DNA from 2 places in the Nocardia sp. NPDC055029 genome. Region 1 is predicted to be linked to the other one. Evidence: riboswitches for the same ligand, from Rfam matches in the RefSeq annotation. Region 1 holds a riboswitch; the other holds the start of a gene.
The links. A riboswitch is a leader RNA that binds a small molecule or an ion and turns the genes downstream of it on or off. The one in region 1 is predicted to bind S-adenosylmethionine.
Positions count from the first base shown of each region.

Region 2: linked by a shared signal. The riboswitch ahead of ACWF9G_RS21045 (ABC transporter substrate-binding protein) and the one ahead of ACWF9G_RS05155 (ABC transporter substrate-binding protein) in region 1 are both predicted to bind S-adenosylmethionine.

Region 1 covers NZ_JBSGVQ010000004.1:77,395-85,257, reverse strand. The annotation lists gene ACWF9G_RS05180 (hypothetical protein) at 1-65, opposite strand, end outside; gene ACWF9G_RS05175 (LLM class flavin-dependent oxidoreductase) at 62-1,072, opposite strand; gene ACWF9G_RS05170 (ABC transporter ATP-binding protein) at 1,069-1,815, opposite strand; gene ACWF9G_RS05165 (ABC transporter ATP-binding protein) at 1,805-2,707, opposite strand; gene ACWF9G_RS05160 (ABC transporter permease) at 2,688-4,523, opposite strand; gene ACWF9G_RS05155 (ABC transporter substrate-binding protein) at 4,523-5,686, opposite strand; SAM riboswitch class IV at 5,728-5,844, opposite strand; gene ACWF9G_RS05150 (FMN-dependent NADH-azoreductase) at 6,063-6,689, shown strand; gene ACWF9G_RS05145 (MFS transporter) at 6,667-7,842, shown strand.
Region 2 covers NZ_JBSGVQ010000024.1:97,245-105,107, reverse strand. The annotation lists gene ACWF9G_RS21075 (carotenoid biosynthesis protein) at 1-47, shown strand, start outside; gene ACWF9G_RS21070 (LppM family (lipo)protein) at 181-927, shown strand; gene ACWF9G_RS21065 (glycosyltransferase family 2 protein) at 929-2,101, shown strand; gene ACWF9G_RS21060 (lipase family protein) at 2,314-3,549, shown strand; gene ACWF9G_RS21055 (DUF6892 domain-containing protein) at 3,598-4,200, shown strand; gene ACWF9G_RS21050 (hypothetical protein) at 4,381-5,079, opposite strand; SAM riboswitch class I at 5,292-5,386, shown strand; gene ACWF9G_RS21045 (ABC transporter substrate-binding protein) at 5,403-7,022, shown strand; gene ACWF9G_RS21040 (ABC transporter permease) at 7,025-7,863, shown strand, end outside.

The sequences.
Region 1 (7,863 bases):
ACGGCGACCCGCGCCGCCGCCTCGGCGCCGAGCACCGCATCGATGACATCGGTTTCGGCGCTCATGCCGAACCCCCTTTACTGACCGGTCTGCCGAGTCGCGGGGCGACTTCGGTGGCGAGGAGTTCGATCGATCGCAGCGCGGCGCGCTGGTCGGGATCGATCGGATGGATCTGGACGATGAGATCGGTGGCCGCGACGACCGCGGTGTCGGCGGCCAGTCGCGCGGCGATGTCGGCGGGTGTGCCGATGTAGGAATCGCGCAGCACCTCCTCGACGGTGGACGCCATCTCCGAAATGCCCGCTGTGCGCAGGTGATCCAGGAAACGCAGGGCCCCGCGCCGGGCCCACCGCTGGGCGTCTTCGCGGTCGTCGGCGACGAAAATGCTGCGGGAGGCGCCTATTCGGGGTGTCGCGCCGTCGGGCAGAGCCTGCCGGTAAGCGCTGATCAGCTGGTCTTGGAGCTTGTCGAGCCGGACACCTTCGTCGCGCGGCTGGGTGCGCGAGAGCAACAGCCCGGCACCCGTCGCACCGGCGCGCGCGGCACCGGCCACGGAGAAACTGGCGTGCCACACGCGGTCGCGCAAGGTCGTCACCGGCGGGTGCAACGGCCTGCCCGGCACCAGGTCCGCGCCGTCGAGCGCCGCGGTGATCGCCGCCAGCTTCTCGGCGTACACGCGCTGCTTGTCGTCGGGCGCGATATCGAACAGCGCGAAGGAGCTCTTGGAACCGCCACTGCCGAAACCCAATTCGAGCCGTCCGCCGGACAGGGTGTCGAGCACCGCCGCGTCCTCGGCCACCCGGATCGGGTCCTCGAGGCCGAGAGTCACGATGGCGGTGCCGAGCCTGATCCGGTCGAAGCGGGCAGCGGCGTTGGCGAGGAACACCAGGGGCGAAGGCAGCCCGCCCTCGGCCGGGTCGACGTGATGCTGTGCGACCCAGGCCGTGTCGTAGCCGAGCCGTTCGGCCAGGCCGATCTGCTCGAGCGCGTCGGCATAGACCTGGGACGCGCTCTGCTCATCGTCGTAGCGAACCAGCCGGGTGAACAGCCCCAGCCGCTTACCTTCGGTCATGCAGGCACCTTCCCCAGGTAGGCGTCGCGGATCGCCGGATCGTCGAGCAGTTCGGTCGCGGTGCCACGCAGGACGATCCGGCCGCCGCTGAGCACATTGCCGGTGTGCGCGATCGACAGCGCGAGTTCGGCCTGCTGTTCCACGATCAAGATGGCCAGTCCCAATTCGGTATTGAGGCGGGCGATCTCGTCGAGTACCCGGTCGACGAACAGCGGCGACAGGCCCATGGTCGGCTCGTCCATGCAGATCAGTCTGGGTTTGCTCATCAGCGCCCTGGCGAAGGCGAGCATCTGCTGTTCGCCACCGGACAGCGTGCCCGCCTGCTGGGCGCGACGCTCGCGCAGGCGCGGGAAGTGCTCGTACAGTTCGGTGGCCCTGGCGGCCAGCACCGAGCGCCGCTCCTTGCGGATGTAGCCGCCGACGTAGAGGTTCTCCTCCACCGTCATCGCCGGGAACACGCGCCTGGCCTCCGGTACCGAGGCGAGACCGGCTTCGATACGGGTCGCGGGCGAGCTGGTGCTCACGTCGACACCGTCGATGCGCACGGTGCCGGAACTCGGGCGTAGCAGGCCGAGCGCGGTCTTCATCGTCGTCGACTTGCCGGAGGCATTGCCGCCGAGCAGCGAGACGATCTCGCCCGCACGCACCGTCAGCGATACCTTGTCCAGGGCGCGCGATGGTCCGTAGTGCACGGTGACCTCGTCGAATTCCAGGATCGGCGTGGTGTTCTCGTCATTCGGCACCGACAGTCACCTTCTCTGCTGCTGTCTCGTTCGCGGCGGAGGCACGCGCCCTGCGCCGCCCCAGGTAGGCCTCGATCACCCGTTCGTCCCGCTGGATCTGTTCCGGGCTGCCCTCGGCGATGATCCGGCCTTCGTCGAGCACGATCACCCGGTCCGACAGGGCGTTCACCAGTTCCAGTTTGTGCTCGACGAGCACGATGGTCTGGCCTGCGGCTTTCAGCTCGGCGAGTTGCTGCCCGACCTCGGCGGTCTCGGTCTGGTTCATGCCCGCCGCTGGCTCGTCGAGCAGCAGCACCGTGGGCCGCAGCGCCAGTGCCCTGGCGATCTCGGTGCGGCGGCGATTGGCGTAGGACAGGGTGTAGGCGTTGTGCTCGGCGCGGGGTTCGAGCCGTTCGGCGAACCGGGCCAGCTGGGTGTCGACGAGGGCGGTCGTCGCGCGGCGTTCCGCGCGGACCGCCGGGGTCGGCACCAGGGACAGCACCGTCTCGGCCAGCAGCGGAATCCAGCGCAGCACCGGGATCCGGGCCAGCGACTGCCACGGCCTGGCCGCGGTGACCGTCGTATGCAGGCCGATCTCGACGTTCTCGCGCACGGTCAGGTTGCCGAACACCCTGCCGTTCTGGAAGGTCCTGGCGATGCCTGCCCGCGCCGCGGCCTCCTGCGAGCCGGCCCGCAGCCGAGTGCCTGCCACCTCGACGCGACCCTCGTCCGGGCGCAGCAGGCCCGAGATGAGATTGACCGTGGTCGTCTTGCCGGAGCCGTTGGGTCCGATGATCGACACGAATTCACCGGGGGCGACGGTCAATTCGATGCCGTCGACCGCGCGGACGCCGCCGAAGGACTTGCGCAGGCCGGTGACCGCGAGCACGGGCTCATGCGGGGACGGGGACACGTTCACTCCTCACCAGAACACCCTGCGGACGGAACCGGATGATCAGCAGCAGCACCACGCCGTAGAGCAGGATGCGTGCCTCCGGCGCCAGCCGCAGCGCCTCGGGGACACCGATCAGCACCGCGGCGCCGAGCACCGCGCCGTACGGCGATCCGGTGCCGCCGAGCACGAGCACGGTGACGATCAGCAGGGACATGGGCAGGTTGAACACGGTCGGGTCGATGTAGCTGTACTGATGGGCGAGCAGCGCGCCCGCGATCCCGGAGAACAGGGCGCTGATCGCGAAGGCGAGCGCCTTGTAGTCGCGCACCGGGATACCCGATGACCTGGCCGCGACCTCGTCGGCGCCCACCGCCCGCAAGGCGGTACCGAGCCGGGACCGCTGCACACCGACGACCACCGCGAGGGTGATCGCCAGGAACACCAGCTCCAGCCAGAACACCTCGGTGTTCTCGGTGAACTCGTGGCCGAGGATGCTCGGCACCGGAATGCCGAAGATGCCGTAGCTGCCCCTCGTCAGCGACTCCCAGTTACGGATCACCGCGACGATCACGATGCCGATCCCGAGGGTGGCGATCGCGACGTAGTGCCCGTTCAGATTCCACAGCGGCGCGGCCAGGATCGAGGAGATCACCGCGGCAAGCACACCGCCTGCCAGCGCCGCGGCGAGGAACGGCCAGTCGTGGTTCACCGTCAGGATGGCCGAGGTGTACGCGCCGATCGCGATCGGCCCGGCCTGTCCGATCACCAGTTGCCCTGCCGAGCCCGCCACCAGCGTCATCGAGACCGCGATGATGGCGTAGGCCAGGATCTGGGTGCCCACCACGATGGCGTAGTTGTTCGCGACCAGCGGCACGATCAGCGCCGCCACCGCGAACGCCCCGACCGCGTGCCACCATCGCACCCTGAGCTGCCTGCCGACACCGAGGAACGTGCCGGTGAGCGGTTCGGCGCTGATGGCGGGCGCCTTCGCCAGCAACCCACCTGGCCGCAGGACCAGGAACGCCACGAGGACGCCGAAGGTGATCAGATCGCGGTAGCCGTCGCCGAAGACATAGATCCCGAACGCCTCGAGAATGCCGAGCGCGAAGCCGCCGATCACCGCTCCGGGAATCGAGCCGAGCCCGCCGATGGTGGCGGCGACGAAGCCGGTGAGCCCGGCGAGAGTGCCGCTGGTCGGCGAGATGTTCGAGTTGTACAGGCCGACGAAGATTCCCGCGAGCCCACCGAGCCCGGAGGCGATCGCGAAGGCGAGCACCTGGATGCGCGACACCCCGATGCCCATCTGGGCCGCCGCGTCCGGGTCCTGGGCGGTGGCGCGGATGGCCAGGCCGTACCGGCTGAACCGCAGGAAGCCGGCCAGCCCGGCCATGACCGCCAGGGTGATCGCGAACATCACCAGATCGGAGGTGCCGAAGCGGACACCGCCGAGCTGGAAGTTGTTGGTTGGCAGCACCTGTGGGAACGGGCGCGTGTCCGGGCCGAACACGATCTGGGTCAGGTTCTCGATGATCAACCCGGCCGCGACCGTCGCCAGCAATGCCGCGATGGCGGGCGCCTTGCGCAGCGGGTGCACGGCCAGGACGTCGATGAGGATGCCGACCACCGCGGTGATCGCGACCACCGACACGATGGTCAGCCACAGGGGGAAGCCCTGTTCGGCGATCAGCCACCAGCCAAGGATCGACCCGAGCGCGAAGACGGCGCCGTGCGCGAAATTGATGACATTGGTGACGCCGAAGATGAGGGTGATGCCCACGGCGAGCAGCGCGTACGCGTTGCCGTGGACCACACCGGCGACGAGGGTGTCGAACATCAGCGATTGCCGGTCGGGACGAACTTACCGCCCGTCAGCACCAGTTCGCGCGGGCTCACGCCCTTCGGGCGGCGGGTCTCCTGATCGAACGCGAAGGTGCCGAGACCGATTCCGGTGAATCGGGTTTCGGTCTTCAGGCCGTCCAGGACGCCTTCGCGAGTGGCCCCGCCCTTCTTGGCCGCCTGCACCACCACATTCAGGGCGTCGTAGGCGTAGACGTTGAAGTCGCCGGGGTCGGTGTTGAACTTCGCGCGGAACTTGGTGACGAAGTCCTGCACCTTCGGGTCGGGGTCGGCGGGGCTGAAGATGCCGTTGACGATGTCGCCCTCGGCCGCCGCGCCCGCCAGCGAGATGAACTGCGGGGTGTTCTGACCACCGAAGAACTGACCGGTGAAGCCGACGTCACGCAGCTGCTTGACCACCAGCGCGCCGTCGGGTCCGTAGCCCAGGTGCACGAACGCCTCCGGGTTCGCCTCGCGGCCCTTGATCAGGATCGGCTTCACATCGGTGGAGTCGGGCAGGATCGGCGAGGAGTAGACGATCTCCACGCCCTTCTGCTTGGCGAACTTCTCGAAGAACTGGAATGCCTGCTTGCCCCAGTCGGTTTCGAGGTAGACCACCGAGACCTTCTTGGCCTTCTTGCTCACCCACTCGGCATTGCGCTCCTGGAACACGTCGAGGGTGATCGACGGGCTCCACGAGTAGGCACCGGCCTTGGTGAAGTCCACCGCGGAGTTGGTGAAGCCGTACTGGACGAGCTTGCCGCGGTTGTAGATCGGCGACGCGGCGATCGACGCCGGGGAGGAGAAGTCGCCCAGCTCGGCGATGATCGAGGAGTCGTCGACGAACTTGGTGGCGATCGGCACCGTCTGCTTGGGGTCGGATTGCGAGTCCTCCCACTTCAATTCGACCTTGCGGCCGTTGATGCCGCCCGCGGCGTTGATCTCGTCGAGGGCGAGGTCGAAGCCCTGCTGCCACAACCGGCCGTACTCGGCGGACGGACCGGTGCGCGGACCGGAGACGCCGAAATACACCGGGCCGTCCGCGGAACCACCGCCGCCCGCGTCGCTGCAACCGACCACCGCGGCCGCCACACTCACCGCGGCCAGCGCACCCGCCACAATCTTGAAACGACGGCGCGAGCCGATCGAGAACTTGCTCATTGATGATTTCCTTCGAATTCGGACGCCAGGGAACCCCGGGCATTCAGCGCTTGCGCTCTCTTTTTCGAGAGCGCCTGGTCGTCACCCGGGGCACCCCACCGCCAAGCGAGGGTTGCCGATCAGCGAGCCGGGGCTCGAAATTGCTGATACTCGTGACCGTGGGAGGAAATGTAGCAGCAGGTCCGGGCGCCACGATCGTGTTCGATACCGTTCCGGGACAGCCGGATACGGCTCTAGCTGCGGCATCGGCGCGCCGCGGGTTTGCGATCAGCTCGAGACAAAAGGCCGCGCCGGGCGGTCGGGAATCGCGGCGGGATCAGCGCAGCGTGCGACAAATCATTGTCGCGGGTCCGCGGGCTCGGTACTGCTATTCCCCATGACCACTCTGCTGCACATCAATGCCTCCGCACGCGGCGAATTCAGTCAATCCCGCTCCATTGCGCAGACTTTCATCGAAACGCTCGCCGCGAAGGATTCCGGCTTGCAGGTCGACACGCTCGACCTGTTCGACGCGGGACTGCCCGAATTCGGCACCGATGCGGCCGCGGCCAAACTGGCCGTGTTCACCGGGTCGGAGCAGACGCCGGAACAGGTCGCCGCCTGGGAGCAGGCACGCGCCGTGTTCGACCGGTTCGCCGCCGCCGATCTGTATGTCGTCAACATCCCGATCTGGAACCACGGGGTGCCCTACATCCTCAAGCAGTACGTCGACATCGTCACCCAGCCCGGGTGGGCGTTCGGCTTCGATCCCGAGGTCGGCTACAGCGGCCTGCTCGACGGCAAGCGGGCCGTCACCGTGTACACCAGCGGTGTGCACCAGCCGGGCGTGCCGATCCAGTTCGGCAACGACTTCGCCACCCCGTTCGTGCAGGACTGGCTGCGATTCATCGGCGTGAAGGACGTCGCCGAGATCCGCTTCGCCCCGACCGTGCTCACCGAGGACCCGCAGGTCGGCTTCGCCGCGGCGCAGGAACGTGCGCGTGAGCTCGCCGGCGACTACTGAGACGTGGGCGCCGACCGGGCGCACCGTCGCGACGATCTGCGCCGTCGGCATTCTCGTCGTCGGGCAGTTGTACGTGGTGCTCCCGATTCTGGGCGATCTGGCCGCGGCGTGGGGCACCTCCCGCGCCGCGGCGACCTGGACGAGCACCGCGTTCGGGCTGGCCTACGGCGCCGGATTCCTGGTGACCGGGCCGCTGTCGGACCGGTGGGGGCGCAGGCCCGTGATCGTGACCGGCCTCGCCGCGACCGCGGTGTCCACGCTGGTGGTGATCGCCGCACCGAACCTCGGCGCCGGACTCGCCGCCCGGATTCTGCAAGGACTCACCGCGTCCTTCTTCGCCCCCGCGGCCTTCGCCTACCTCGCCGAGCGCATCGCTCCCGCCCGACGCGTCTTCGCCCTGACCTGCCTGACCAGCTCGTTCCTCGGTGCGGGCGTGATCGCGCAGGTGCTGGCCCAGGTCATCGACGACGTGTTCGGGTGGCGAGTTGTATTCGTCACCGGTGCACTGAGTTTCGCGGTGTCGGCTGTGGTGCTGCACGCCGTCCTCGAGCCGGGCAAGCGCCCGGCCGCGGCATCGGCTGGCACGGTGTTCACCGCGTTCGCCACCCTGCTGCGCACCCCGCGCCTGACCCTGCTCTACCTGAGCTGCCTCGCCGTTCTCGGCTCCTTCGTCGGCATCTACACCGGCGTCCAGCTGGCGCCGCCTGCCGGCGTCGGCGGTGCCGCGTTGCTCGCACTGCGAGCCAGCGCGATCCCGGCCATGATCGCGATCCCCCTGCTGGCCACCAGATTGGCGGCGATCAATCCGGAACTGCGCCTGATCAGCGCACTCGCCGCGGCAGGCGCGGCCGCAGGCATCACTGCCGTCCCCTTGGGCGGCCTCTGGGTCGCCGCCTGGCTTTTCGTCTTTGTCGCCTCGGTCGCCATCGCCGCTCCCGCAGCCGTCCAGGCGATCGCCGCCCGGGCAGGCGAAGCCAGAGGCGCGGCCACCGCCCTCTACACCTTCGCCCTGTTCCTCGGCGCCGCCACAGGCCCCCAGCTGACCAACCTGGTCGCAGGCAACGGTTTCACCGCCGTGGCACTGGTCATCGCCGCCCTCGGATTCACCGGGTCCACCCTGGCTTTCGCATCAACCAAACTGCGTACCAGGTGATCGGGCCGCTCGAGCCCTAAT
Region 2 (7,863 bases), on a different contig from region 1:
TGCTGCGTGCCCGATCGCGCGAAAGTGACGCGGACCGCGCGAGCTGAGGCGCCACGGCCCGGAATCATGGGCGAAATGCCTGTTCGGCACGGGTCCGCGCGACCTGGTGGGCCCGTCGTGTGTGTTCTCGGGCCCGGGCCTGGCACGATGTCAACCGTGCAGCCGAGTCTCGTCGCCGACATGCCCACTCCTTCGCCGCGTCGTCATGGGCCCGCGCGGCGCGTCGCGGCCGTCGCCGTCCTGCTGGCACTGCTGGTGCCCGCGCTGGCCGGGTGCCTGCGCGTGCAGGTGTCGATGGGCGTGTCGTCCAACGACCGGGTGTCGGGGCGGATCGTCGCCGCCGTCGTGCCGACCGGCCCCGACGACAAGGGTCCGCAGCTGAAGGCGCCCGATTCGGTGGCGGCCAAGGTCCGCGTCGAGACCTACGACCAGGACGGGTACGTCGGCACGCAGGTGTTCTTCGACGACCTGTCCTTCGGCGAGGTCGGCCAGCTCGGCGGCCTGTCGGATCAGACCCAGGGCATGTTCACCCTGGAGTTCCAGCGCAACGGCGACCTGGTGAGCCTCACCGGCCGCGTCGACCTGGAGTCGGTGCCGCCGCACGGCTCGGACGTGCAGTTCTCCATCGCGTTCCCGGCGCGCGTCGCCAAGACCAACGGCACCCGCGAGGGCGACAGCACCGTGTCGTGGAAGCTGCCCGCCGGTGAGGTCTCGACCCTGCGCGCCGAGGTGAAGTACGCCGACCCGAACACGCGCTCGTTCGCGGGCTGGGCGGGCATCGTCGGCGGCATCACCCTCGCCGTCGCCGCGCTCGTCGCGGGCCTGGCCTTCCGCGACCGCAATCCCGGCCCGCCGAACGCGCCGCGCGGCGGTTTCTCGCCACAGGAGATGTGGCGCGAGATCACCAGCCGCAGGCTGGGCCGCTGACATGGGCGCGGCGGTCCGCTACCTGACCTGGGCAGGCACCGGTCTGGCCGCGCTGGGCGCGACCACCGCCGCCTACAACCTGGTCACGTTGCGCACCCTGCCGCGCCGGGTCGCCGGCGTGATCGAACCCGTGACGGTGTGCGTGCCCGCCCGCGACGAAGCCGACCGCCTGCCCGACCTGATCGCCGACCTGCGCGCCCAGACCGGCGTACCGCGCCTGCGGGTGCTTATCCTCGACGACGCCTCCACCGACAACACCTACGAGGCCGCCCTCGCCGCCATCGGCGACGACGACCGCTTCAGCGTGCTCCGCTCGGCCGCCCACCCGGCCCCCGGCTGGACCGGCAAGGCCGCCGCCTGCGCCCGCCTCGCCGCCCGCACCAACGCGGCGGCCTTGGTCTTCGTCGACGCCGACGTCCGCCTCGCCCCGCACGCCGTCGCCGCGGCTGTCACCGAATTGCGCAGGCGCGCAGCCGGTCTGGTGTCGGCCTGGCCGGTGCAGGAGTCGGGGACGACCGCCGAGCGCCTGGTCCAGCCGCTGCTCGCCTGGTCGTGGGCCTCGACGCTGCCGCTCGGCCCGGCCAACCACAGCCTGCGCCCGTCGACCGCGGTCGCGTGCGGGCAGTTCCTCGCCGTCGACGCCGAGGCCTATCGCGCGGGCGGCGGTCACGCCGCCGTCGCCGCCAGCGCCACCGAGGACCTCGACCTGGCCAGAGCTCTGCGCCGCGCGGGCCACGGCACCGCCCTGGTGACGGCCGGTCCGGCAGCGAGCACCCGGATGTACACCGGCGCAGGCGAACTCACCGACGGCTACACCCGCTGGCTCTGGTCGGCCTACGGCGGCCGGATCGACGCGGGCGCCGCGATCGGAGCCCTTGCCGCCCTTGCCTATTGGATCCCCCCACTCGCCGCCCTCTGCGGTCGAGGCCGGACCCGCCGCGCCGGCCTGCTGGGCTACCTCACCGCGGTAGCGGGCCGACTCGCCGCCCGCAGCACCGAAACCCGCCGCGCACCCACTCCCGCCGACATCACGTCGGCGGTGGCCCACCCCCTGGGCGTAGCCCACTACCTGATCCTGTGGACACGCTCGCACCACCACCACCGCACCGGCAGACTGCACTGGAAACAACGCCCCCTCGTCGCCCCGCAAACCACGACCGCGCGGCGCGCCTGACAGTTCCGTGTCAGCACGGATGTGGTGGACCAGTGGGCAGCCTGACACTGGACCCAGTCGACCACTTTCGAGCTGTCACATCGCATGCGCAGTGTCATTTTCGCGCATTCGGCCCCGTTTCGGCGTGTCGCTGGTAGTTTGCCGGCGGTAGCGATTGAATACCGCCTGGCTGGTCGACGAATTGCCCCGCACAACCAGTGGAGGTCAAGGTCGTGAAGCGTCCGTTTCTTGCGTTCCTCGGTAGCCGAGGCAGCGGTTGGACCCGCGTCCTCGGTGCGTTCGGCGGTGCCCCACTCGCGCTGCTGCTCGCGACGACGGCAACCGCGGAACCGTTGTACCCGCATTCCGATCCGGACCCGTTCTACGCCGCCCCGGCGGATTTGGCGGGGTACCGCCCCGGCGATGTGCTCGACATGCGGGCGCAGCCGCCGCTGCCCCTCTTCCCCGGCGCCACCGTCACATTGGTCAAGTACCGGTCCACCGATTCGCACGGTGCGCCGATCGCGGCGACTACCACGATCCTGACCCCCGCCGGCCATCGGCCCGACGGGCCGTTGCTGTCGTATCAGCACTTCATCAATGCGCTCGGCACCGGCTGCGGGGTATCGCACATGCTGTACAACAGCGACCTGAATCTGGTGGCGACGACGCCGATCTTGAACGTTGTGCTGCAGCAGGGTTGGAGTGTCGCACTGCCGGATCATCTCGGACCTGAGTTCGCCATGGGAGCCGCGCGTTTGGGTGGCCAGATCGTCTTGGATGGCATCCGGGCGGTGAAACGGCTGCCCGTACTCGCCGTGCAGCACAGCCCAGTGGTGATGACCGGCTACTCCGGTGGCGGCATGGCCACCGCATGGGCGGCAGCGCTGCAGCCGTCGTACGCACCGGAGCTCGAGCTCGCGGGCGCGGCCATCGGTGGCGTCCCGGTGAACCTGGTGACGATGGCGCAGGCTCTGGGCTTGGACCCGCACCCGGCCTTCGGGCTGGCCATGGCGACGGCGATCGGTCTGGAGCGGGAGTATCCGGACCAGGTGCCCATCAGCGCGTATCTCAATCCGCGTGGCCTCGCACTTCGTGACGCAATGGCCAACAGCTGCACCAACACCATCCTCGCCATGGGCGCCAACGGCAGCGCTCGCGAGTACGTCACCAACTCCTCGATCTTCGACAGCCCCGACGCCCGGTCGGTGGTCGAGCAGAACAGTCTGGAGCTCTACGCCGGGGTGCCGGAAATACCTATGTTCGAATGGCATTCGCCGACCGACCCGTTGATTCCGGTCGACGCCATCAACAACACCAACCGCCGCTGGTGCGCGGCGGGGGTACGGTTGCAGACGCTGTGGGTGCCCTCGGTCGAGCATTTGACCGCGGCTGTCGCGGGCGCCCCCGCGGTACTGCAGTGGCTCGACGGACGGGTTCGCGGAGAGCCTGCGCCCGTCGCCTGCTGAGATCTGGGACCATGCTGGTCGAGGCTCCGGGGCCCGTACGCTTCGCTGATGGCGATTATCGAACTGGCTGACCGCAACCTTCGACTCGCGCTGCTCGACGAGGTGTATAGTGCTCGACTCGAAGACTACTGGTGGCTGTCGTCGCTGCGGGAGGAATACGCCGCCTACCAGGCCTCAGCCGGTGGTCCGGCTTGGGACGAGATCATCGAGCAGCTCGGTTACGACTACCTGCCACAGCTGCAACGGTTTCTTCTCACCCTCCCGTTGACCTCGGACGATCTGGCACAGGTGACTGACCTGTGTCTGGACGGCGATCGTGAGGTCTATCAGCTCTACCCCGGGTGGTGGCACTTCGGCAGGCATTTCTCGATCACGAACCTGGACGGGATCGCCTACTGTGCGGCACTCGAAGATCTCGATCTCAACTCGATGGTCGAAGCCACCAGTCTCGCCCCGCTTGCGGGGTTGACCAGGCTACAGCGCCTCAGACTGGATTCGGGCATCCAGAATCGTGACGTCGGTGTCATCGCCGCTCTGCCCGCGCTGACCGAGCTGGTGATCTTCAACGGTTTCAAGGCACACGACAACGAGGAGTGGCGCAGTGTGGTCGGTGCGCTGCGGACACGCGGCGTGGCGGTGCACGGCTGGTAAATCCCGGTGGGTGGTTTCGAGTGAGTCGCGCATGGCCGTGTAGTCGGGGGCAGCGAGAGCGGCCACGTCATCTGGCATCGGGACTGGCCGCCCGCCATGCCTGCCCCATGACCTCACCAGGCGACGGCAGCGGAGAGGTCCATGCCGAGAACGTCGAGCGGCGCGGGCGGACTGAGACGATCAGGGGACTTCGGTGATGCCGACGGTCGGGAAGAAGAAGCAGGAGCGGCCCGCGTTGTCGGTGGTGCCGAAGACGGCGGCCAGGACGGTGCCGTGGCCGGTGTCGACGGGGACCGCCCGCACTCCGCCGACGGGGATGGCGGTGAACAGGAAGTCGCGGATGGCGGTTTCGGCGAGGGGGCGCAGTTCGACGGGTACCTCGGGCGGGACCATCGCGCGGACGATGTCGGTGATCGAGCCCATCGAGGCCAGACCACCGCGGCCGGTGCTGATGTTGAGCCAGGCCACCTGCATGCCGGAGGTCTTGGTGGTGGCCGTGTCCGGCGACAGGCCGTAGGGCAGGAAGGTGAACATCGTCTGGCCGGACTTCACGGCGGTGAGGTCGAGGCCGGGGACCTGGACGGTATTCGCCGGCCACGGGCCAGGGACCGCACCCGCGACGGCGGGGATCAGGCCGAGGTCGTCACCGGCGCAGTTCGCGGCGACCGTCGGATACAGGAACGGCTGGACGCCGAGCGCTTCGAGGGTGTCGACGACGGTCTGATACGCGCCGAGCAGGTCGCCCGGAGCCGCCGTCTGCGCCGCCGGCGCATCCCTGGTTACCTCGGGCGCCGCCGCCGCGGTAGGCGCGGCCAGTAGCAGCGCGGCGGCACAGGCCGCCAGCGTGGTCAGTGTGGTGAAACGACGCGGCTCGGTCACGGCGCACTCCTCATGGACGCGAAGACATCCGACGCTACTCCCGTACCGGGCGTAATCCGCGCAGGTGAGATGGCACCGAGCCGTCGGCGCGTCGCACAGTGTGCCCGAGTACGCCCCGCGTTCCAAGCTCTGCGCTCACGCTGATCCTTACCGTTGTGAAGGATCCCGCCAGTGCCACATGCTGATTCGGTACCGGCCCCTGCGGCCGGTCACAACCATCCAGAGCGACCGAGAGACCCGGCTCGACGACGTCGCAGCAACCCGCCCGTTCCCCGGGTGTGGGTGCTTCCGCCGGGTTCGATGGAAGGAAGAAAGTGCACCCCGTGATCGGTCCCCATCATCGTCTCGCCGCTGTCGCCGGCGTTCTCGCCGTCGCCACCTCCGTGGTCGCGTGCGGTAGTGACAGCGCAGGCTCGGGTGGGCAGGCCGGTCCGCCCCAGCCCGGCGGCACGCTGCGCTACGGCCTGTCGCAGGCGCCGTCGTGCTCGGATCCGGCGCAGGCGGGCTCGAACCAGTCCATCTACGTCGCCCGTCAGATCGTCGACTCGCTCACCGATCAGGACCCGAAGACCGGCGCGATCACGCCGTGGCTGGCCACCAGCTGGGAGGTCAGCTCCGACGCGAAGGTGTTCACGTTCACGCTCGCCGACGGCGTCACCTTCAGCGACGGCACGCCGGTCACCGCGGACTCGGTGCGCGACACCTTCGACGCGATCGTGAAACTCGGTGGCGCGAAGGCGCCGCTCGGCACGAGCTACCTCACCAACTACGTCGGCACGACCGCGGTCGACAAGCTCACCGCCCGAGTGGAATTCAGCCAGCCCAACGCGCAGTTCCTGCAGGCCTCCTCCACACCGCAGCTCGGAATACTCGCCAAGGCGACCAATGCCAAACCGGCCGAGGCCAGGTGCGCAGGCGACAATATCGGCAGCGGGCCGTTCACCTACGCCGGCTACAAGCAGGACGTCTCGGTGACGCTGGCGAAGCGGGCCGGATACCACTGGGGATCGGCGGTATTCGGGCATCAGGGCGAGGCGTACCTGGACCGGATCGAGTTCACCGTCGTCCCCGAATCCGGGGTGCGCACCGGCAGTCTCGTCTCCGGTCAGCTCGACGCGATCAGTGACGCGCTGCCCCAGGACGCACCGCAGATCGAGGCCGTCGGCGGCCAGGTGCTGTCCACGTCCAACCCCGGCACGCCGTTCGGCCTGCACCCCAACGTGACTCGTGGCCCGCTGCGCGATCCGGCGGTGCGCCAGGCACTGCTGCCGGCGCTGGACCGCAAGCAGCTCGTCGACACCGTGCTCGGCCCGCAGTTCAAGGTCGCGACCTCGACGCTGGCCTCGGCGACACCCGCGTACGCGGATCTCTCGGCACAACTTCCCCACGACCCGGCCAAGGCGAAGTCGATTCTCGACCAGGCAGGCTGGGTTCCCGGCGCCGACGGCATCCGCGCGAAGAACGGTGAGCGCCTGAGCTTCTCGGTGACGTTCAGCCAGGTGTTCGCGGGCAACCAGGCGATCCTGGAGCTGGTGCAGCAGCAGCTTCGCCAGGTGGGCGTCGACCTGACACTCGACCTGGTGTCGCTGCCGGAGTGGACCGCCAAGATGAACTCCAAGGACTACGACGCCACCTACGGCAATTCCACCCGCGCCGACGGCGACATCCTGCGCACGCCCTTCTCGATCACCGGTCGCAACCTCAATGCCCGCGGACCGATCCCGGCGCTGGACGAGACCCTGGACAAGCAGCTGGCCGCCAATGATCCGGCCGCACGGGCGACGCTGATCAAGACCGCGCAGCAGCAGATCCTCGACAACGGCCTCTACATCCCCACCGTCGAGCTGTCCCAGGCGATCGGCGCGGCCGCGACCACCCAGGATCTGAAGTTCGAGGCCTCGGCCCGGCTGCAGTTCTTCGACACCTGGCTGAGCGGGCGCTGATCATGAGCCGATACGTGGGTTCCCGGGTGCTGCAGGCGCTCTGGGTGTTGTGGGCGGCGTTCACGATCTCCTTCGTCGTGCTCTACCTGCTGCCTGCGGATCCGGTGTCGATGGCCGCCGACGGCGGTGGGCCCGGCACCGTCGTCGACAAGGCGGCGATCGCGGAACTGCAGGCCCGCTACGGCCTGGACAAGCCGCTGTGGGAGCAGTATGTGACCGCGCTCGGCAATGCGGTCAGCGGTGACCTCGGGCGGTCCATCAGCACCGGTCAGCCCGTGACCGAAGCGCTCGGCGACGCCCTGCCCCCGACTCTCGGATTGGCGCTGCTAGCCCTGGTGTTCGCCGCGATCGGCGGCACCGCATTGGCGTTCGCCGCCACCTACACGCGGCGGCCGTGGCTGCGCAATACGCTCAGTGCCCTACCACCGCTGGCTGTTTCGGTGCCGACGTTCTGGACCGGTCTGATCCTGTTGCAGCTGTTCTCGTTTCGGCTGCACTGGTTTCCGGCCTTCGGCGGGACGGGACTGCGCGGCACCCTGCTGCCCGCGCTCACCCTGGCACTGCCGATCGGTGCGGTGATCGCCCAGGTACTCGCCGCCGGGCTGGAACAGACCTGGCGGCAGCCGTTCACCGAGGTCGCGCTCGCCAAGGGCGCCTCGCGGTGGTGGGTGCAGCGGCGCCACGTCGCCCGGTTGGCCAGCGTGCCCGCGTTCACCATCGCCGGTGTGCTGGTGGGCACCGTGCTGGCCGGGTCGGTGGTGGTGGAATCGGTGTTCGCCCGCGCCGGTGTCGGCAGGCTGACCCAGACCTCCGTGCTCAACCAGGACATCCCCGTCGTGCA